Regions from separate parts of the Hominimerdicola intestinalis genome, predicted to be linked through region 2. Evidence: riboswitches for the same ligand, from Rfam matches in the RefSeq annotation. Region 2 holds a riboswitch; the other holds the start of a gene.
The links. Region 2 has a riboswitch for FMN ahead of ACYQ0H_RS03540 (ECF transporter S component). Riboswitches for the same ligand answer to the same signal wherever they lie in the genome.
Positions count from the first base shown of each region.

Region 1: linked by a shared signal. The riboswitch ahead of ACYQ0H_RS10000 (ECF transporter S component) and the one ahead of ACYQ0H_RS03540 (ECF transporter S component) in region 2 are both predicted to bind FMN.

Region 1 is NZ_BAAHNZ010000011.1:41,798-52,639, forward strand. Features, by position in the region: gene leuS (leucine--tRNA ligase) at 1-1,021, shown strand, start outside; gene ACYQ0H_RS09960 (hypothetical protein) at 1,038-1,526, shown strand; gene rpsU (30S ribosomal protein S21) at 1,764-1,937, shown strand; gene ACYQ0H_RS09970 (YqeG family HAD IIIA-type phosphatase) at 2,104-2,604, shown strand; gene ACYQ0H_RS09975 (TIM barrel protein) at 2,661-3,518, shown strand; gene aroQ (type II 3-dehydroquinate dehydratase) at 3,682-4,119, shown strand; gene ACYQ0H_RS09985 (aminopeptidase P family protein) at 4,125-5,231, shown strand; gene efp (elongation factor P) at 5,621-6,178, shown strand; gene ACYQ0H_RS09995 (CD1247 N-terminal domain-containing protein) at 6,215-6,625, shown strand; FMN riboswitch at 6,649-6,777, shown strand; gene ACYQ0H_RS10000 (ECF transporter S component) at 6,900-7,580, shown strand; partial or broken gene ACYQ0H_RS10005 (hypothetical protein) at 8,289-8,798, opposite strand; gene ACYQ0H_RS10010 (tetratricopeptide repeat-containing glycosyltransferase family 2 protein) at 8,995-10,107, opposite strand; gene ACYQ0H_RS10015 (hypothetical protein) at 10,104-10,842, opposite strand, start outside.
Region 2 is NZ_BAAHNZ010000002.1:241,193-252,034, forward strand. Features, by position in the region: gene greA (transcription elongation factor GreA) at 1-36, shown strand, start outside; gene lysS (lysine--tRNA ligase) at 62-1,633, shown strand; gene ACYQ0H_RS03510 (hypothetical protein) at 1,815-1,991, shown strand; gene ACYQ0H_RS03515 (nitroreductase family protein) at 2,334-2,960, opposite strand; gene ACYQ0H_RS03520 (MarR family winged helix-turn-helix transcriptional regulator) at 2,964-3,416, opposite strand; gene ACYQ0H_RS03525 (SIR2 family NAD-dependent protein deacylase) at 3,813-4,682, opposite strand; gene ACYQ0H_RS03530 (protein-ADP-ribose hydrolase) at 4,633-5,406, opposite strand; gene ACYQ0H_RS03535 (4Fe-4S binding protein) at 5,412-6,017, opposite strand; gene ACYQ0H_RS03540 (ECF transporter S component) at 6,019-6,648, opposite strand; FMN riboswitch at 6,697-6,815, opposite strand; gene ACYQ0H_RS03545 (nuclear transport factor 2 family protein) at 6,824-7,597, opposite strand; gene ACYQ0H_RS03550 (Rrf2 family transcriptional regulator) at 7,862-8,305, opposite strand; tRNA gene ACYQ0H_RS03555 (tRNA-His) at 9,005-9,081, opposite strand; tRNA gene ACYQ0H_RS03560 (tRNA-Arg) at 9,140-9,216, opposite strand; tRNA gene ACYQ0H_RS03565 (tRNA-Gly) at 9,257-9,330, opposite strand; gene ACYQ0H_RS03570 (TVP38/TMEM64 family protein) at 9,477-10,232, opposite strand; gene ACYQ0H_RS03575 (hypothetical protein) at 10,260-10,802, opposite strand; gene ACYQ0H_RS03580 (J domain-containing protein) at 10,815-10,842, opposite strand, start outside.

The sequences.
Region 1 (10,842 bases), on a different contig from region 2:
AAACGGAAAAGCGCCTCTTGAAAATGCGGACGAATGGAAAAAATATGATAGAAACGGCGTAAAGGGAAAAAGGGAAACATCAACAATGCCGGGTTCAGCCGGTTCAAGCTGGTATTATTTCAGGTATATTGACCCGAATAACGACAAGGAGTTTGCAAATCAGGAGCTTCTCAAGCACTGGATGCCTGTAGACCTTTACATCGGAGGCCCTGAGCATGCGGTCGGTCATCTTATGTATTCCAGGATCTGGAACAGATATTTATATAATAAGGGACTTGCGCCTACAAAGGAGCCTTTCAAAAAGCTTGTACATCAGGGTATGATCCTAGGCTCCAACGGTATTAAAATGGGCAAGCGCTTTCCTGAGTATGTCGTAAATCCAAGCGATATTGTCCGTGATTACGGAGCTGATACGCTCAGGCTTTATGAAATGTTTATGGGTCCGCTTGAGGTTTCAAAGCCGTGGAACGACAAGGGCGTAGAGGGGGCAAAAAGATTCCTTAACCGTGTATGGGCATTCTTTACAGAGCCTGAAAACATATCAGACGTAAATTCTCCGGAGCTTGAAAAGTTATATCATAAGACGGTTAAAAAGGTTACCGATGATTTTGAAAAGCTTGCGTTCAATACCGCTATTTCACAGATGATGATTTTTGTAAATGCAGTATACAAGGAAGAAAAGTGTCCGAGAGAATACGCTGAAGGTCTTATAAAGATGCTTTCGTGTATCTGTCCTCATATCGGTGAGGAGATCTGGAGTATTATGGGTCATAAAGATACGATAGCATTTGAAAAATGGCCTGAATATGACGAGAGCAAGACTGTTGACGATACAATTGAAATTGCGGTTCAGGTAAACGGAAAGGTTAAATGCAGGCTTAATGTTCCTGCCGATATTGCTCAGGACGAGGCTGTTGCTCTGGCTAAGCAGGATGATAAGGTCGCAGAAGCGGTTTCAGGTAAAAGCATTGTCAAAGAGATCTATGTTAAGGGAAGATTAGTTAATATCGTTGTTAAATAGTTAAGAGGTAATAATAATGCGGAATGCCGACTATAACAGCAGCAAGCTTGTAAATTGTCCTCATTGCAAAACAAGGCAGCCTGCTCCGGATAACCGCTGGCTTTACGGCAGTCCGATCAAGGTCTGTCCTGAATGCGGCACGGAGTATTTTGACGGAAGATTCAGGGAAATCGCAGTAGACGGATATATTCCCGATGCACTTTCAGTAAAAAAACGTCTGAAAATATCATTGCTGGGGTCAGCTTTTGCTCTGCTTGCAGCAGGTATGTATCTTTATGAAACAAGAATTCTCGGAAAATACCATATCATCTTATGGCCTATCATGATAGGCGGCGGTATTATGGCTCTTATGGGTCTGATCGACGCGGCGGCAGTTCTGAGCGGTAGAAGGGAAAAAGCCTTGGAAAAATTAAAGGCTGAATCAGAAGAAAGAATGAAGGATCCTCTTTATGTTCGGAAGCTTTCGGAATACGGTTTAAGCGTTCCGAAAGAATATCTGAGTTAAAAATGTTTTGGAAAATTTCAAAAAACTATTGACTTTTACACTTGATTATTGTATAATAAAATTTGTAATTATGTTAGCTTAAATGCAGCAGAGCTCAAAGACAGAGAAGCCGGTTGGCTGAGTGGGAACGTCAGGACGTTTCACGGTTTGCGTTGGCAGACCCCTTCACTATTCACCAAGGGTTGTGCTGTGCTGATATGTTGCCTCTGTCACAGGTGGCAAAGGGAGGGAATAATTTTGGCAGAAATTCGTGTTGGTAAGAACGAAACTTTGGATACGGCTCTTAAAAGATTCAAGAGATCGTGTGCAAGGGACGGCGTTATTGCTGAGGTTCGTAAAAGAGAACACTACGAAAAGCCTTCGGTAAAGCGCAAGAAAAAATCCGAAGCTGCTCGTAAGCGTAAATACTAATATTGTAATTGAAAGCGGGCATTGCTGTGTCCGCTTTTTGTTTTTATTTAATAAATTCAAAGGCGGCAAAAAACGCATCCGAGAAAGAGAATATCTCAGCTAATATAATAAAAGGCACTGCCGCTATTTCGGCTGCTGCTGCGGCGAGGGAGTACAGGAGAATTTTATGTTTTTTAAACCGACATACGTTTTTGATAAGGCGGGGGATATAACCCCCGAATTTCTGAAAAAGAAAAATATAAAGGGGCTTATACTGGATCTGGATAATACGCTTACAACGCACAACAATCCCGAGCCGCCCCGTTCAAGCCTTGAATGGCTGGACAAAATGAAAGCCGCAGGAATAAGGCTTATGATCGTTTCCAATAACCATGCTCCGAGAGTCACGCCTTTTGCACGGCAGCTTGAACTGGATTTTGTCAGCGAGGGAAAAAAACCACTTACCTTCGGTTATACTAAAGCAATAGAAAAGTTAGGTCTTGAAAAGAAAAATGTGGCGGCTGTCGGTGATCAGATTTTTACCGACGTGCTGGGGAGCAATCTGAAGGGCATACGTTCAATTTTTGTGTTTCCAATCGAGCCGGAAAAAGGCTTCTGGTTCAGGGTGAAAAGGAAAATTGAAAAAGCATTTCTGCCAAAGAAAGATCAGGGTATAAACGGCTTATGACATAATATTTTATATCAAAAGCATAAGGAACGAGTAATATGGAAAGGAATGATTAAATGTCTGCAAAATTCGGTCCTGCCGGGAACAGCGAGAGCTATTCGGCTAAGTATAAATCAACGGTTCAGGCGCCCGGCTATCTTGAAGCCATGGGACTTGACCATTACGAATATCAGTGCGGCAGGGGAGTTAAGGTATCCGATAAGATAGCTTTTGCACTCAGAGATAAGGCTGAAGAGCATAATATCAGCCTTTCGCTTCACGCACCGTATTTTATTTCGCTTTCTAGTATTGAGCCGGAAAAGCGTGATAACAGTATCAATTACATATTGCAGTCCTGCGACGCCGCAAGCAGAATGGGTGCGCAGAGAATAGTGATCCACAGCGGTTCGTGCGCTAAGCTGAGCAGGGAGGAAGCTCTGGAGCTTGCTAAGGATACGCTTATCCGTGCAAGAAAAGCCGCAATTGAGCATGGCTTTGAACATATCGTTTTCTGTCCCGAAACAATGGGAAAGGTAAATCAGCTGGGTAATCTTACGGAGGTTCTGGAGCTTTGCCGTCTGGACGAATCCTTTGTTCCCTGTATAGATTTCGGACATCTCAACGCCAGGGAGTTCGGCTATATCAAGGGAAGATCGGAGTATGAAAAAATGCTTGACGAGGTTGAAAATATGATAGGCTCTGACAGACTGAAAATTTTCCACAGCCATTTCTCAAAGATAATGTTTACAAATCCCGGCGGGGAGAAAAAGCATTTGACCTTTGAGGATAATCAGGGCTTCGGGCCGGATTACGAGCCGCTTTTGGAAATAACGGCAAAGAAAAAGCTTTCGCCGATCTTCGTTTGCGAAAGCGCAGGAACTCAGGATATTGATGCGCTGACAATGAAGCAGTATTATTCATCGGTTTATAAGTAGCTTAGTGGAATTATTTAAAAGCGGTAAGCTTGACTGTATGAAAGCAGGAACTTTCAAAAGACTTGCAGAAGTTCATAAGTATCTTAAGTCCGTATATAAAGCAAAAGATCTTTAAGGATAATTTTTGCTGTCTTTTAAAATAGGAGTTAGAGAGGTGTTTATTATGAAAAAAATACTTTGTATACACGGGCCGAATTTAAATCTTCTTGGTGAACGTGAGCCGGGAGTTTACGGCTCTGATACCTTTGATTCAATAAATAATGAGATGATCGAAAGGGCATTGAAGCATGAAATACACTGCGAGGTGTTTCAGTCTAACCATGAGGGTGAAATCATTGATACGCTTCATCTTGCACGAAAGAATTTTGACGGTGTAATCATCAATGCAGGTGCATATACGCACTACAGCTATGCGATACGGGACGCAATATCTGCGATAAAGATTCCTGTGGTAGAGGTCCATATGTCAAACATTCACAAGCGTGAGGAATTCAGGCATCATTCGGTGATCGCTCCCGTTTGCGCAGGACAGATAGCAGGCTTCGGAAAGGCTTCGTATTTACTTGCGGTGGACGCTCTCAATGAAATTTTAAAGGACTGATCTTTATGGAAAACAGACAGAAATATTACTCTCCGCTGGAACTGCTCAGGTGTGAAATAAGAAGCTTCTGCGACTGCGCCGTTATAACGGACGATATAAACCGCCGCTATTTTACGGGGATGAGATCAAGCGCGGGTACGTTGGCGGTTTTCTTTGAAAAGGCTTATCTTATCATTGATTTCAGGTATATAGAGAAAGCCCGCAAGACAGTAAAGGACTGCGAGGTTATATTGCAGAAGGATTTGTACAAGCAGATAAATGAACTGTTAAAAAAGCATAGCGCAGAAAAGGTTTCGGTTGAAGCCGATACACTGACAGTTTCACGGCTTGCGGAAATAAGCGACAGGCTTGACTGCGAGATAGACAGCAGCCGTGCGTTAAGCGAATGCATAGGCGAGATAAGAGCCTGCAAGCGCACTGAGGAAATTGAAAAGATAATTGCTGCTCAGCGCATAGCGGAGAAAGGCTTCGAGCATATACTGAATTATATAAAGCCCGGAAGAACCGAGCGTGAGATTGCGCTTGAGCTTGATTACTTTATGCTGAGGAACGGCGCGGAGGCTTTGTCCTTTGACACAATTGCGCTTTCGGGAAAAAATACATCGCTTCCACATGGCGTACCGTCGGATAAAGCAGTTGAAAACGGTGATTTTGTGCTGATGGATTACGGCGCAGTCGTAGACGGACGACACAGCGATATGACAAGAACCGTATGCGTCGGTCAGCCGTCAGAAGAAATGATAAAGGTATACGATACAGTCCTCAAGGCTCAGCTCGCCGGACTATCCGCTGTCAGAGCAGGAATTTCGGGGGCGGAGCTTGACAAAACCGCCCGTGATATTATATCTAATGCCGGATACGGTGAATATTTCGGTCACTCTTTGGGTCACGGAGTAGGTATGGAAATACATGAAGCTCCTACAGCTTCGCCTACCTGCGGAAATATCCTTGAGCCGGATATGATAGTAACGATCGAGCCGGGAATTTATCTGCCTGACAAATTCGGAGTGAGAATAGAGGATTTCGTAATAATAAAAGAGAACGGCTGCGAAAATATGACAAGAGCGTCGAAAGAACTGATAATATTAGAGGAAAATTTTTGTGACCATTGAAGAATTTAAAAAACGTGCTTCCGAGGACGAGGAATGGGCGCCGGGTTGGGACATTATCGACGAGTGTGGTAATAACTCAGAGCGAGCTTGAGGCTTTGAAGGCGGATCACGCCAAGGCTCAGATTTTGGCAGAAATGATAAAAAAGATCATCCGTATCTTAAAACCGACATGAACAGAACGTATAGCTATATGTGATTCTGTCAGTCTGTTAAAAAAATATTAAACTCATAAAAAAATCTTCAAAAACACTTGCAAAAAGCTAAAAAATAGGTTAGAATAAATATAAGGATATGTCTGTGATAATTTTCCGGGCATATATTGAGTGCCGCTTTCCCGTAAATATGGGAAAAACGGTGTTTCCAGAAAAATTATTGGAGGTATATAAAATATGGTAACTGCCGGAGATTTCAGAAATGGTATGACTTTTGAGGAAGATGGCAACGTAATGCAGATAGTTGAGTTTCAGCACGTTAAGCCCGGTAAGGGAGCCGCTTTCGTAAGAGCAAAGGTAAAAAACGTTATTTCAGGCTCTGTTGTTGAAAAAACCTACAATCCAACTGCAAAATTCCCGACCGCTTTCGTTGAGAGAAAGGATATGGAATATTCCTACAGCGACGGTGATCTTTATTACTTTATGGATCCTGAGTCCTATGAGCTTGTTCCCGTTAACGCTTCCGAGCTTGGCGATAATTTCAAGTTTGTAAAGGAAAATATGATCTGTAAGATCCTTTCGTATAAGGGCAAGGTTTTTGGCGTTGAGCCTCCTTATTTCGTAGATCTTGAGGTTACTGAAACTGACCCGGGGTTTGCAGGAAATACCGCTACAAACGCTACAAAGCCTGCAACTGTTGAAACCGGAGCAGAGATAAAGGTTCCTCTTTTCATCAATGTCGGCGACAAGATAAGGATCGATACGCGTACCTGCGAATATATGGAGCGTGCGTAATTGATAAAATATAAAGGATAACGGAGGGAATGTTCTATGGAGCTTTCAAATAAGGTGGCATATCTCAAGGGTCTTATAGACGGACTTAAGATCGACGATTCTACAAACGAGGGCAGGGTACTTCTTGCTATGGCTGAAATTCTCGATGAAATGGCTCTTACAATTGAGGACGTTTCGGACGAGGTAGACGAGGTCGTTGAGCTTGTTGACATTCTCGACGAGGATCTCGGCAATGTTGAGGACGATTTGTACGGCGATGACTGCGACTGCTGCGACGATGATGACTGCGATTTTGAGGACGAGGAAGAATACGAGTGCGTTTGCCCTACCTGCGGCGATACTATCTGTCTGGGCGAAAGCATGATCGAGGAAGGCTCGATCGACTGTCCGAACTGCGGCGAAACGCTTGAGTTCGATTTCAGCGAGATCGGAGAGGACGAAGAATAATCGTTCTTTTATAATTGAATATCAGATTGTTTCAGGGGTGGTGAAAGTCCACACCGGAGGTAATGGGCAAAAGCCTTAGTCCTCGACCACGAAAGTGCTGATTCGGTGAGATTCCGAAACCGACGGTATAGTCCGGATGGAAGAAACGACAGGCGTTTATGCTTTTCAGGCTTCTGGATCTTTTGCTTCAGAAGCCTTTTTTATATTGGTATAAATATCGGTATAATACATAAATCTGCTGTTTCTCCCTAATTGATTTTAGGAGGAATATTTTATGAATAATACAGTAGCAAAAAAGCGTATGGATACAAAGAAGTTAACGGTACTCGCGATGTTCGCAGCGTTAGGCTATCTTTGTTTATTTGTATTCAGGTTCAAGGTTCAGTTTTTATCTTTGGAGATCAAGGACGTATTTATAACTGTTTCAGGTTTTATATTCGGACCGCTGACAGCAGTAGGCGTGGCTTTTGCGGAAGCTCTGCTTGAAATGGTTACTCTTTCGGATACCGGAATATACGGAGCGGTAATGAATTTTGCCGGAAGCGCCGCCTTTGCAGGTACGGCTTCTCTTGTATATAAATACCGCAAAAGTCTTTACGGAGCTTTCTTTGGACTGCTCTGCGGTATTGCCGTAATGACCGGCGTTATGATATTTATGAATATACTTATTACGCCATTGTATATGAAAACCTCAAGGGAAGCGGTTTATGCACTTATTCCGCCGCTGCTTCTGCCTTTTAATCTTATCAAGGGATTTTTGAATTCCGCTTTGACCTGTCTGCTTTATAAGCCGCTTTCAGAGGCTCTGAAGGGTATAGGAATGCTTCCTAAAGCCGATTCCTTCAGGTTTGATAAAAGATCGGCTCTAGTATTGGCGGTTTCGGTGATCGTTGTTGCCGCATCATCTGCAGCTCTTATAATTTTTATGCAGGGCAGTGTAGAATGGGGCAGGTAACGTTTCGTTAGCCGTACCGCAGGCATATGATCTTCTGATATTCATACTCCAGCTGACCGCCGCAGTCGGCAGTTTTGGCAGAAACGCAATAAAATATGTAGATCCCAAAGTTCGTTATGAGCTTTGGGATCTTTTTAGTTCAGACAAGACTGAGTATCAATAATCGCTTATGCGTAAAATGCTGAACTGGATATCATTAAAGGTGTAGTTATCGCTGTCGGTCACTACTTGTAATGCAGCAGGTGAGTTAAGGCGTATAAGCGCATTTATATTAAGAGTTTCCGCTTCTCCTGTGCTGCAGAAGGTCTCTACGGCATGAGTTCCCGGTATCAGGTATCCGTTCTCACTGAGCTGAACGCCGAGAGTTCCGGGCAGGGCTGTGCATACATTAACGGTTGCGGTACCCTGGAACATAACCAGATAAATTCCTGGCTCGTAAACGTCGATATTCGGCGTATTCGGTGCATGATATATTCTGTAGCCTGTCAGAAGCGTATTTTCGGCAAAGACAAGCGCTCCGCCGGGTTTGGTATACTGAGGCGACTGATTTATAGTTGCCAGAGCGTCAGGAAATTCAGTTTTTCCCGTATCTCCCCTCGGTATATAAAAATCAAGGATAAGATCGTCTTCTGTACCTCTGTTCACAATATTTGCTTCTGATCCGGGAGGGTTCGTATATACGTCTCCCAAGCTTACTGATGTGGAACCTCCGGTAGCTCCTGTAGCTCCTGTAGGACCTGTTGCGCCGAATCCTGTAGCTCCCGTAGGACCTGTAACACCGGTAGCACCAGTAGCGCCAGTAGCGCCCGTTACACCTGCACCTGTAGCGCCTGTCGCTCCTGTAGGACCTGTAGGTCCGGTCGGACCCGTAGGACCTGTAACACCCGTAGCTCCTGTAGGACCTGTTGCGCCGAATCCTGTAGCTCCCGTAGGTCCTGTAACACCCGTAACACCAGTAGCGCCAGTAGCGCCTGTTACACCTGTACCTGTAGCGCCTGTCGCTCCTGTAGGTCCGGTCGGACCCGTAGGGCCTGTAACACCTGTAGCTCCTGTAGGACCTGTTGCGCCGAATCCTGTAGCTCCCGTAGGTCCTGTAACACCCGTAACACCAGTAGCGCCAGTAGCGCCTGTTACACCTGTACCTGTAGCTCCTGTAGGACCTGTAGGTCCTACAGGTCCGGTCGGACCAGTAGCGCCAGTAGGACCGACAGGTCCTATAAAGCCGCAGCAGCAGTTATTGCAGCAGCAGTTTCTGTCGCGTGGTTCATCATTGCATTTGGCGTAATTCAAATGCTCAGAACCGGAATAATACTGATAATCTGTTTTATCATAATTTGATGGCATATAATTCGCTCCTGTCGAAATTTCATATCTTTTAAGGCTTTGTCTGGAAGCCTCGTATTATTATATGATGTCAAGGAGAATTTGGTGTCCGATTATTCTGCTCGGTGGAGTTTTTGAACAGAGTATCAAAATACTGCTTATTCAGTCTGACAGCTTCCGAGTCGGGATTAAGCTTTTCCGAAAGCTTATGATATTCATAGGCTTTTTCATGATCTCCTATCCTGTCATAGCATACGCACAGCTGAATATAGGGGATAAAGCCGTAGCATTCCTTTTGAACAAAGGCGCCGGTGTATTCGCTGTATTCGCATTCTAGAGCCCGTCTGTACCAATAAATTGCCTGCTTATACAGCTGCCGTTCGGTAAAAAGATTTCCTATTGTGCAGCAGACTTCGGCTCTTGGGACATCCAAGGCAAAGCTGTAAAACAGCGGCAGCAGGCTAATGTCGGACTTGCCCAGCTTTTCATAGCAATGAGAGAGCTGCATACAGGCATCTATTTTATTCTCGATCCAGCCGTCAGGTTCCTTTAGGAAGTACTCAAAAATATCCGCTGCTTCTCTGTAACGCTTATGATAGAGCAATTCTCTTGCATAATAAAACTGATGACGCGGTTCAAGTCTTTCTCCTGAGGATAGTATGCTTTCATATATATTAAGGTTTCTGTCTGGATCGCCAGAACCGTTCTTGCGGTGTTCTATCTCAATATCAGAGTATAAAAGCCTGCCTCTGGGGGCGATAGTTTCATGGACCTTCCCCTCCCATTTATAACCGCAGTTGTTTTTAATAAGTCTTTCTCTGTAGTATGAAAAAGACGGTCTGTCCTGCTCGTCGAATCCAGCCGCATATTTCATCATTACTATATCGCAGGACGGGTCAAGGCTTTCTTTCAGTTCCAGCAGTTTTTTTGAATTATCAGGCGTAATTACGTCGTCTGCGTCCAGCCACATGAAATAGTCCTTTGTCGCCTTTGAGCACGAGAAATTCCTAGCGGCGGAGAAATCCTGACACCATTTAAAGTCGAAGACCAGATCTGTATACTGCTTTGCAATAGACTTTGTTCCGTCGCAGGAGCCGGTATCGACTATTATTATTTCATCGGCAATAGCTTTTACCTGAGATAAAATACGATCCAGTACCTTTTCTTCATTTTTTACTATCATACAAACGCTTAATGATATCACGGCGTCCTCCTTAGTTTAAGAAATGTAATATTTATCTCTCCTTCAATAGCCGTTGTACCGCTGTTAAAAGTAAGATTAAAGACAGTTTGCTCGGGTACATAAATAATAATATGACTTGAACCTGCTGCACTTGAGCCGGAGGTACCCGTTTTGAAGTAAATTCCTGTTTCAATATGAGCTGCTCCGTTATACGACGGGGTTATCTGGATATAAGAGGCGTCCCTTAAAATAGCTGAAAAGTCATAAGAGATAAGATAGTAGCCCGGAGCAAGGATCACCGATGCCGGAGCGCTGTACCGAATCGTCTCTGTAGGATCGGTCACATTCGGATATATAGGGATAAGGGACGCGTTATTAAGAAGCATCATATAGTTGTTGAATGAAGCGAAAATATCGTCAGGAATACTTCCTTCAGGGCCTGTCGCACCTGTAGCGCCTGTTGCGCCTGTCGGTCCTGTAGGACCTGTAGCGCCTGTTGCGCCTGCCGGTCCTGTAGGACCTGTAGCGCCTGTTGAACCTGTCGGTCCTGTAGGACCTGTAGCGCCTGTTGCGCCTGCCGATCCTGTCGCACCTGTCGGTCCTGTCGCACCTGTCGCACCTGCCGGTCCTGTCGCGCCTGCCGGTCCTGTAGGACCTGTTGCGCCTGTTGAGCCTGTCGGTCCTGTAACGCCAGTAGGCCCTGTTGCACCTATGCAACAGCAGCATTGCCGCGGAAAAGGGCAGGAATATTGCCCG
Region 2 (10,842 bases):
GTAATTAAATTTGAGGTCCTCGAGATCTCAAAGTAAATCTGCCCGAAAGGAAGATCAGCCAATGAGTGAAGAAATAAAAAGCAATTCCCCCGATGAAGAAATTTCAGCGGAGGATATAAACGTACTGAAAAAAATACGCATGGACAAGCTGGAAGAGCTTAAAGCCGCCGGAAATAATCCCTTTGAAATAACTAAATATAATGTTACCGCTCATAACGCAGACGCAAAAGCCGAATATGAGGCTTTTGAAGCAACCTGCAAGGAACAGGCCGGCGACGATGAAGAGAAGCTTAAAGAACTGCTTGAAACAGGCAGAAAAACCGTAAGCATAGCCGGAAGAATAATGTCATGGCGCGATATGGGAAAAGCGAATTTCATAGATATCCGTGACAAAACCGACAGAATGCAGGTTTACGTTCGTATGAACGATATAGGAAAAGAAGAGTTTGCGGAATTTAAAAAATGGGATATTGGAGATATTGTTGGAGTTGAGGGTTTTGTTTTCAGAACAAGAAGAGGAGAGATCTCTGTTCATGCCCTGAAAATAACAATGCTTTCAAAATCACTGCTTCCGCTTCCGGAAAAATGGCATGGACTTAAAGACCAGGATACAAGATACCGTCAGAGATATACCGATCTTATCTGCAATCCTGAGGTTAAGGATACTTTCATAAAGCGCTCTCAGATAATTTCGTCGATAAGAAGATACCTGGATTCACAGGGATTTATAGAGGTTGAAACTCCTATGCTGGTATCAAATGCCGGCGGAGCTGCCGCAAGACCCTTTGAAACACACTACAATGCCCTTGACGAAGACGTCAAGCTGAGAATTTCCCTTGAGCTTTACCTTAAAAGGCTCATTGTAGGAGGACTTGAAAGAGTTTATGAAATCGGCAGAGTTTTCAGAAACGAGGGTGTAGACGCACGTCATAATCCTGAATTTACTCTTATGGAGCTTTATCAGGCTTACACCGATTATTACGGAATGATGGATCTGACAGAGAATATGTTCAGGCACGTTGCAACGGAGGTTTGCGGAACAACGACGATTCCATACGGTGATGTTATGATTGATCTGGGCAAACCGTTTGAAAGAATGACTATGATCGAAGCCGTAAAGAAATATTCCGGTGTTGACTTCTCTGAGGTAAAAACTGAAGAAGAAGCCAAAAAGCTTGCCGACGAGCGTCATATCGAATATGAAGCAAGGCATAAAAAGGGCGATATTCTTAATTTATTCTTTGAGGAATATGTTGAGGAGCATCTTATTCAGCCTACATTTATAATGGATCACCCGATAGAGATTTCTCCTCTTACAAAGAAAAAGCCGGACGATCCGGAATATGTTGAAAGATTTGAGCTGTTCATCACTGGCAGAGAGATGTGCAACGCTTATTCCGAGCTTAACGACCCTGTTGACCAGCGTGAAAGATTTATAGCTCAGGAGGAGCTGCTCAAGCAGGGCGACGACGAAGCAAACCGCATTGATGAGGACTTCCTCAGAGCGCTTGAAATCGGTATGCCTCCTACAGGCGGAATCGGATATGGAATAGACAGGCTTGTTATGCTTCTGACAAATTCGCCTGCTATAAGAGATGTTCTGCTGTTCCCGACAATGAAGACCCTAAACTAAAAAATCCCGTTAAATAAAGGGGATTCGGAGTAGGAACAATCGGTTTTACCCACGATTTACCCATTTTAAGAAATCAAAGAACTTGGCTATATAATAAAAACGCCCTTGTTTTTATGAAACGGGGCGTTTATTTTAGAATATAAAAATCAATAAAATCACAGAACAATCCAAGGTGGATGCTATGACAAAAGCGATTAACGACGCTATTGCTTCGATAGAAAAGAAGCCGATTGATAAGCCTACCTCCCCGGAAACCGGCGACAACAGCAATATGTGGCTGCCGGTTATGCTTGCGGCAGGCGCAGGCTTAACCGGCACGATGGTTACGGCAGAAAAACTAAGTAAAACGGTTAAGTAAAAAGGTTGCGGGGCAGCGGTAAGCCACCCCGCTTTTCTTTTTCCGGCAAACTTTTTGCAATCCTTCCCTTGACAAACCCTATCAGCTAATATACAATATGCAGTACACATTATACATTAAGAGTGAATGAGCCGGACACTTTCCTGTAGGTATAAGCAAACCGCCTGTGCGGTCAGGTTTGAAAAATGGAAATCCTATTCAAATTTCCACGGGGACATATCATGATCTCACTGCAAATTGCTGATTACAACGAGTGAAAAATCAGGACAATCCACTCTTTTCAATTCTTCCACCATAGCTTTGCTTTCTGCCGAAACCTTTTTGCTACAATTTTTTTTATAATCATTTCCATCTTCCAAAGCGTATTTGCTTATCTATGTCGGGAGTATATTGCTCTAATTGCGGTTCTTCAGGATTGGCGTAACCAATACCGATAAATACAGGTATCATATAAGTCGGCGGCACTTTCAGTTTTTTCTTAACTGCATCGTGTTCTTTATTCAGCGGTATACGCATTGAGCAGGATAGACCTTCTGCCGCCCCTGCTAAAAAGATATTTTCTATCACACACCAAATAGTTGCAAAGGGATTTAATTTTGAAACATATTCGCCGTTCAATTCCTTACATCTGAATACGGGAATGATGACATACGTCGCTTCCTTCAGCATGGTATATTGTTTGGGCATAGCATAACCGTACATTTTTTGCCCCAATGTGATCGGATAAGGTCTGGGCATATTCAAATATCTGTCGGCATCGAATTTATCCGCAATCACCTTGGCTTCGGAAAAGGCATATTCTTTTTCTTCATCGGTTCTTAAAACAATAAACTTCCAATTGCGGTTATGATCCCAAGTGGGGGCTTTGTTTCCTGCTTCCAAAATTCTTTTAATGATCTCAAAACCGACTTCTTTTTCTAAAAACTCTCTCGTAGTTTTTCTTTTGCTGATTGCTTCATAAAATTCCATAATTCAAACCTCCGTTTCCTGATTGATAAGCTCAGTCAAATTTTTTGTAAATGTCCGAGAAAGATCAATTAGCTGTTTTTGCTCCTCCTGTGTAAACATAGACATTGCCGTATCTTCTGCCCATGTGATGTGACGGACAACTTTTTCACAGTAAGCTTTTCCTGCTTTGGTTATCCTTACTAATTTCTCCCTCTTATTTTCTTTGCGCTCCTCAACAGTTACATACGCTTCGTTTAAAAGATTTCGTATAATCAGATTGACTGTCTGTTTAGACTGAAAGGTTCGCTGACAAATTTCCTTCTGCGTTATTCCGTCTTTTGCATAAAACAAAACATTTAATACCAGAAATGTATTCATTAAAATACCATTGTTCTTGGCATATTCATCATACAGCGCAAATTGCTCATCCCTAAATTTGCAATAGAGAAAGGCATTCCTTCTATCCTCTTTGGTCATTTACTTCACCTCACTAATATATCAAAAGCAGATATTAGTCAATTGATTGACTAATATTATACTATGTTTCCTTGCCTTTGTCAAGCAAGTTTAAGAAATCTTACAGTCATGATATAAAATTTATATATCAATCCCACCGTAAAGGTAGAGTATAATTTTATTATAATAAATAGCGGCAGCCTTTTTCAGACTGCCGCTTATATATTACCTGCTTCATGGACGTTTTCTAGCTATACTCTTTTGTTGTTAACACAATTTCCTGCTGACCAACTTTTACTTTTCTTATCAAAGAATAAATTTCAATATCGGGAAAGAAAAGCAAATCCGATTCTTTATCTTAATACTCTGCAACTAATACCGTTCCCGCAAAAAATCAAATTTTCAGCGACAATAAAATTATGAAATACATTTAAGAATTTTTTGTATATCTTCATCAATACAAATTGACTGCTTTTCAATTTCACAGGGGCATAATGATCCTTCTTTATTTATACACGCATAGGTGGCCTGCGGATTTTTTGCAGTCATTTGCCAAAACGGATACTTTATAATAACCGGAGTGTTAAAACCAACTCCAAGCTCTAAGAACAAAACCCGCAAATTCTTATGTCTGAGAATAAAGTCCTCGTACCTGTTAGCTGCTTCATACCAACCCTCATCCTGCACAAAGGTATTATCGCAGCGCAGATTAATTGTCATAGGCTCACCGCAGACGGGGCATCTCGGTATAAGTTCGCTCGGAACTTTCATATCAGTCTGCTTTGCTATCATCTGACGGACAATTTCTTCGTTATCATATGTCTTTTGATGACAGCCTTTCGAGCATTGTAGCAGACCGTAATCACCCTGTGTATAAAACAGGCGTTTTTTATCAAAACCCGCTTTTTGAAAACAATGGTCTACATTCGTAGTCAGAACAAAATAATCCTTATCATTCATCAATTCAAACAATCGGGAGTAGGTATCGTTCGGTGTATTCACATAGCGATTGTAAAAAATATGCCTTGACCACCATGCCCAGTATTCTTCAAGGTATTGATAGGGATAAAAACCACCGGAATACATATCTGTAATCCCATACTTCTTGCGGAAGTCAGAAAAATACTGCTCAAAGCGTTCCCCTGAATAGGTGAAGCCTGCCGCTGCTGATAATCCCGAGCCTGCGCCGATTACTACAGCATCAGCGGCTTCGAGTTCATTTTTCAGCCTTTTTATATTATCCGAGTAACTTCTGGTAGATGTTGTAATCGAGTTCCTTAAAAACATTGAATATCACCTCAATCTCGCTGTGGGTTCTTTGCTTGTACTCCCGTGCTGTGTTAATCGCTATTTCTGCTGCTCTATCATTCGGAAAATGAAACTCTCCCGTAGAAATGCAGCAGAAAGCAATACTTTTTATACCATTCTGTTCTGCGAGTTCCAAACAAGAACGATAACAGTCTGCAAGCAGTTCTATATTTTTCTTTGTAAGTCTGCTATATATAATCGGGCCGACTGTGTGTATCACATAGTCACTCGGCAGATTAAACGCCGGCGTGATTTTCGCTTTGCCAGTTTCTTCATTATGTTGTTGCCGAACCATAATTTCCGCACAAGCTGCCCGAAGCTGTACTCCGGCAAAGGTATGAATCGCATTGTCTACGCAGCCATGGTTCGGACAAAAACAGCCAAGCATTTGACTGTTTGCTGCGTTTACGATCGCGCCGCATTTCAGCGTTGTAATATCGCCTCGCCATAGATAAATACCGGATTTAATCGGATCAAGTGTTTTATAATCGGTAATGCCCTTCGCCGCTGCTTCAGTTTGCAAGTATTCATCCTGAATACGCAAAAACTCCTCGTTTGTTTCCCTCGGCATACGAATATTGAATAATGCCCTGAGCAGACTCTTTTGCTCCTGCTCATTCTGTGGAATCTCCAAATTACGGTACTGCGGCTGTTCATTTAGCAAAGAGCGTATTAAATAGATTCTTTTTTCAGCTTGCGTCATAGGCTTCATCTCTTTTCTATTGCTTTGACAGGACAGATTTCTATACACCGCCCACAGTGCAGGCAATGGTTTTGGTCGATTTGAGCCGGTATGCAGCTTAAATCAATACACTTCTGCGGACAGGTTTCATAGCAGGAGCCGCAGCCTACACAGTTCTTTCCGATGGCATATCCGCCTTGTGCGGCTTTTGTCTTTCCAATTACAAAGCTTTCTCTGATGATATGTACCGGATCGGATATATCAAAATACTCGCCCTGTGCTTCATAGATTTGAAAAACCTCCAAGGCCGTCCGTGTATCACCCGGATAGATACTCTGCATATATGTGTTCTTATCAAAAATTTCATCGAGCCTTTCCGAGCCGATATTCCTGATCTGCCCCCGCAAAGAAATTGCCGCCTTGCTTTTCGTTGCCGACAGGGCAATATACTGTTGTTCTATCAGTTGTGTATAAAACGCTTTGCCTTTGGCAGTAAGGAAATAAACACCATCCGGGTCCCATAACATCATATTAATGACACGGGTTTGAGGGTGTCCGTCTGCACCAATAGTGGCAACAGTAGTAGAGTGAAAGTCCTCCACGAGCATTTTCAAATAGTAATCCGTGTTCATTTTATTGCCCTCCTTTCAGAATCGGCGTTACCTTTTTATATATCAGCATTGTAAATGCTCCGATCGCTAACCCTTTTATCAGGAGGTTAAAAGGAAAAGCATTGTAAAGCACTACATCCAATTTTGTATGAATAAACGGGATAATCGCACCGAAAGAAGCAATAAGCTGGTCCAACGGCATAAACTGCTCAAATGCAGGAAACAGAATAAAATAGTTTACTGCTGCGGCTATTATTCCCATAATCATGCTTGATACAATACAGGCAATCCAAGTGTTTGTTTTCGTTTTATTGCGGCAATAGATAAGTCCTGCTGAAAACACATAGGTGCCGCCAATTAAAAGGTTCGCAAGCTCTCCGACACCGGCGGTAATGGTAGAAAGAAGCTGCAAAGCGTTTTTAGCAAGTTCAATTATCAGTCCCGATAATGGGCCGAAAGCAAATGCACCGATCAAAGCCGGAAAATCTGATAAGCCAAATCGTGCGAATGATGGTGACAGCGGAACTGGTATTTCAGCAAATGCAAAGATAAAGGAAATTGCGGAAAGTATAGCTGTTATTACAACCGCTCTTACATTCAGCGCACGCTTTTTTGTGTTTGTTTCTGCGTTCAGATTCCTCCTGCGAGATATGAATTAGATTAGAACAGCCCCGCCGTGATTTATGGCGAGGCTTTCCCGTCATATCTTCTTCCATCCGGACTATAGCCGTCGATCACGGATTCGCACCGTATCAGCCGCACAAGCGGTTCGCAGACTTTACTTCCGATTAGAAATTTCGCCTTGCCTCAAAGATTAGATTCATGGTTTAGAATTTACCATTCTGATTCTGCCAAGTTGATTCTTCAGCAATCGTTTCCATGACATCCCAATGCTCAGCAATTTTACCGTTTTCAACACGCCACAAGTCATAATATGCTGTTTGAGCGCCGCCGTAAGTACCTTCACTTACTGCGAGAACATAATTACCCTGTGCAAGTACCATGTGTACTTTATCATAAATCATTTCAATTCCTGCCTCAGCAAGAGCGCCTAATGCTTCATTTAAGCCGGACACACCGTCGGCAATTGCGGTGTTATGTTGAATATAGGTATCACCATCAAAGTAATCCGGTGTTTTTTCGAGATTGTTACCCTGCATAACATCATAGAGGAAGTTTTCAACCAGCTTGCGGTTATCCTCTGTTTTGTCAAGGTCTTTAATCTCCGTTGTGCCATCCGTCTGTGTATGACCGGAAGGGTTTGGCTCAGCAAGAGCAGCAAGGTTATCCCAATGCTCAGCAATCTTACCATCATTGTCAAAGCGGAAGATATCAAATGCAACCTGATCACCTGCACCTGCAAAGTTGTATATGGTCTGTAGGAACACCTTATCTCCATCCTCAAAAGAACGAACGTTATTTACTGTTGTCTTTACGGGAGCAGACGCAAGGTAAGCAACCGAGCCTACAAAAGCGTCACGACCTGTGCCGTATGCGAGATTATGCTGAATATATCCCTCCGCAAGCAGGCTGGCAGCCTTTTCAGTATCACCGGCAGCAAAAGTATTAATGAGTTCGAGTGCCTTATGGATGTTTTTCATTGCAATTACCTCCAAATTCTTGAACTTTTATTTTCAAAAGCAGGCTTTTATCTGCCATACTGTCGTTATTAGCGAAGAAGGTTTACAGTCTTCGCCGTTATGAAACCTTATGAATTTGTTGTAACGTTTATTGTTACAACAGCATTATAACACGAATTTGTTGTAATGTCAATAGGTACAACATAATTATATTGAATTTTTCTCAACATCCCCAAAAGGTTATAAAAAAACGTGTTCTCAAGTCTGAAAACACGGCTTTAAAAGTTAATTATTTTCTTTTGCTATAATTTCCTGCACATCTTCTGCAACCTTGGCAAGAGTGATATTATCCATTTCAGCTTCCATTGCTTTTTGAACGCAATAAAGTTTTTCATCAAGTACATTATGAATATTTCTGCCAACAGGACACATGGCATTAGGATTTTCGTGAAAGTGGAATAACTCACCATTATCCACGCACTCTACTGCGTTATATACATCAAGAAATGTTATTTCTTCAAGCGGCTTTGCGATAGCAGCTCCGCCGCTTCCTCTTGCTACAGTAATAAGTCCTGCTGCTTTTAGCTGTTGTAATAACCTTCTGACAACAACGGGATTTACATTTATACTACCTGCCAGGAAATCGCTTGTCAGTTTGTAACTATCCTTAAATGTATCTATACACGCAAATATATGAATTGCTATAGTAAATCTGCTTGAAATTTGCATTATGAAACCTCCGAATTTTTATTTTAAATACAGTATAGCATATCCTTGTTGTAAAATCAAGAGTTACAACAAATCTCTTTTTATGCCTTACGAATTTAAACTGATGGCAGGGCAATAAAAAGAGAGCAGGTTTTCTTTTTATTGTATTCCGGTGGTAGCCTTAGTAATTCCATTCAGGTGTCGGGCATGAAGCAGGGCCGGGCAATATTGTTGCCAACTTGCGATTTTTTCTTTAATCTGCAAGTATGTTATATTGTAAACCTAACTGACTTGTAGCCTTTTTTACTGCGATTTCATCGGTCAGTTTCAGGAATTCCTATTTAAATTTTCAACTGTACTTTTCCATTTTTTGGTGTTTATCGACTCTTACATGATAACATTTCAATATGATAAGACAAAAATCATACACATACCTGGTGCAAATGCAACTCAAGTTGAACCGAATTATAAATTTAAAAATCCAGAAAAATAACATTATATAGTTTACAGGAGAATTAATCAAGATGTCCGATTTTCTCCCAACAATGAAGACTATTTCTGACAAATAACCTTTACAGCAAAATCATATATTAAAGCAAAAGAGTATCAGCCGCACATTACTGATACTCTTTTTGATTATAACTAAAACAATTCAGGCATTAAAAAAGCGCATAAAGTATGCGCTTTTTTAATGCCTGATAACATTGTATTAAGGCTGTATGGGGTGGATAGTGGGATTCGAACCCACGGTCTTCAGTGCCACAAACTGACGCGTTAACCAACTACGCTATACCCACCATAAGCTAATAAAAAAGCACGATTCGGCGGCAATCAGCCGTCCGTGCTTAAAAATATTGGCGCGCCTTACTGGACTCGAACCAGTGGCCTACTGCTTAGAAGGCAGTTGCTCTATCCAGCTGAGCTAAAGGCGCACATAGGATATACATAAAAATTGCACCATAAGGTGCATATTGGAGCGGGTGATGGGAATCGAACCCACATGACCAGCTTGGAAGGCTGGAGTTCTACCACTGAACTACACCCGCATATGTTAACTTGCCGAGCAAAGCTACATTCAAATTATCTCTCAATCAACGAAATTAATTATACCACAATAAAACCAACTTGTCAATACCTTTTTTCAAAAAAACAATAAAAAAATCGTAAGGCGGTCAATTTTGTGAATAACCGCCTACTTTTGCTTTTTATGTTGCTTAATTTTGTTTAAAATAGTGTCTTTAAAAAATAAACCTATAATTCCTATTACCATAAACGCCGCAACTATTCCAATAGCGATTTTAAAGTTTCCGCTTCCGACATTGCTGCCAAGAACAGTTGACATTATAATTGCCGGAAGCCTGCACGGCATTACATACATAAAAAAGTCCTTTGTGCTTACTTTAGTAAGGGGAACTATATAAGTCAATACGTCCTTAGGTATTCCGGGTATAAGATACAGTACAATAAGAATACCTGTAAGCTTCCTTTCATCCTGAAGGAATTTAAACTTTTTCAGCTGCTTTTCATCTACAAAAGCTTCGACGATCGGCGTTCCTATTTTCTTTACAAGAAGAAAGATCACAAGACTTCCCAGCACAACTCCCGCAAAGGAAAGAATAGCCCCGAAAAACCAGCCGAACAGCAATCCTCCGACTATTTGGATCGGCGGGACAATAGCTATAATTACCTGCAGCGCCTGTATTGCCGTAAATATCAAAACAGATACCGGTCCGCCGTATCTGCTGAGGGTTTCCTTTACGCTTTCCATTCCCTCGTCAGTACGCAGACTACTTATAAAAGGCCACATAAGATAGGTAGCGCCGGCCATAGCCGCAAAGAAAACTATCAGACTGATTATCTGTACTCTCTTACGGTGCTTGGCGGTATTTCTCTTTCGTTCCTTATCCTGCTGCCTGTATTCTTTTGTTTTGCTGTCCTTTTCTTTCATATTATTCAGCTCTCTCTTTTGAAAATTCTATTTTCTTCTGAGTATCTTTTTTCTGAACCAGTTTACATATATGTCGATCAGCTGACCTAAAAGCCTGTCATAAATAAAGAAAAAAGCGTTAGCTGCCAACCACATAACCATAATAGCGTATTTTCCGAACATTTCCATGCCCTCAAGCATATCGGCTCCGGCAAAAACAAACTGAAACAGCAGATAAAAAGCCGACGCCGCCGCATTGAACACTATGTATTTCACAGTCCACGAAGCAGCCCTGCTTTTTATTCTGTCCAGATAAAATTTTAATATTGGATAATATCCCATAAAAAGAATAAACAACAGCGAAGCCTGATAGTTCGGAGTTATAAGCAGACACAGAAAGCTTACTGCGGCATACGTAGTTACAGCCCACTTTGTGCTGGTTTCAACTATCATTATAACCATAAGAAAGCCTGCGAAGGTAGGAATAGTATAATCAAGCATAGGAAGAAAACCTGTACAGAACATTGAAAACAGGCATACCGCCGTAACGATCCCTCCGAGAGATACCTTAAACGCCAGTTTATTTCTCATATGCTCCTCCGATCAGCAGCACGGTATAAGATCTCCGCCC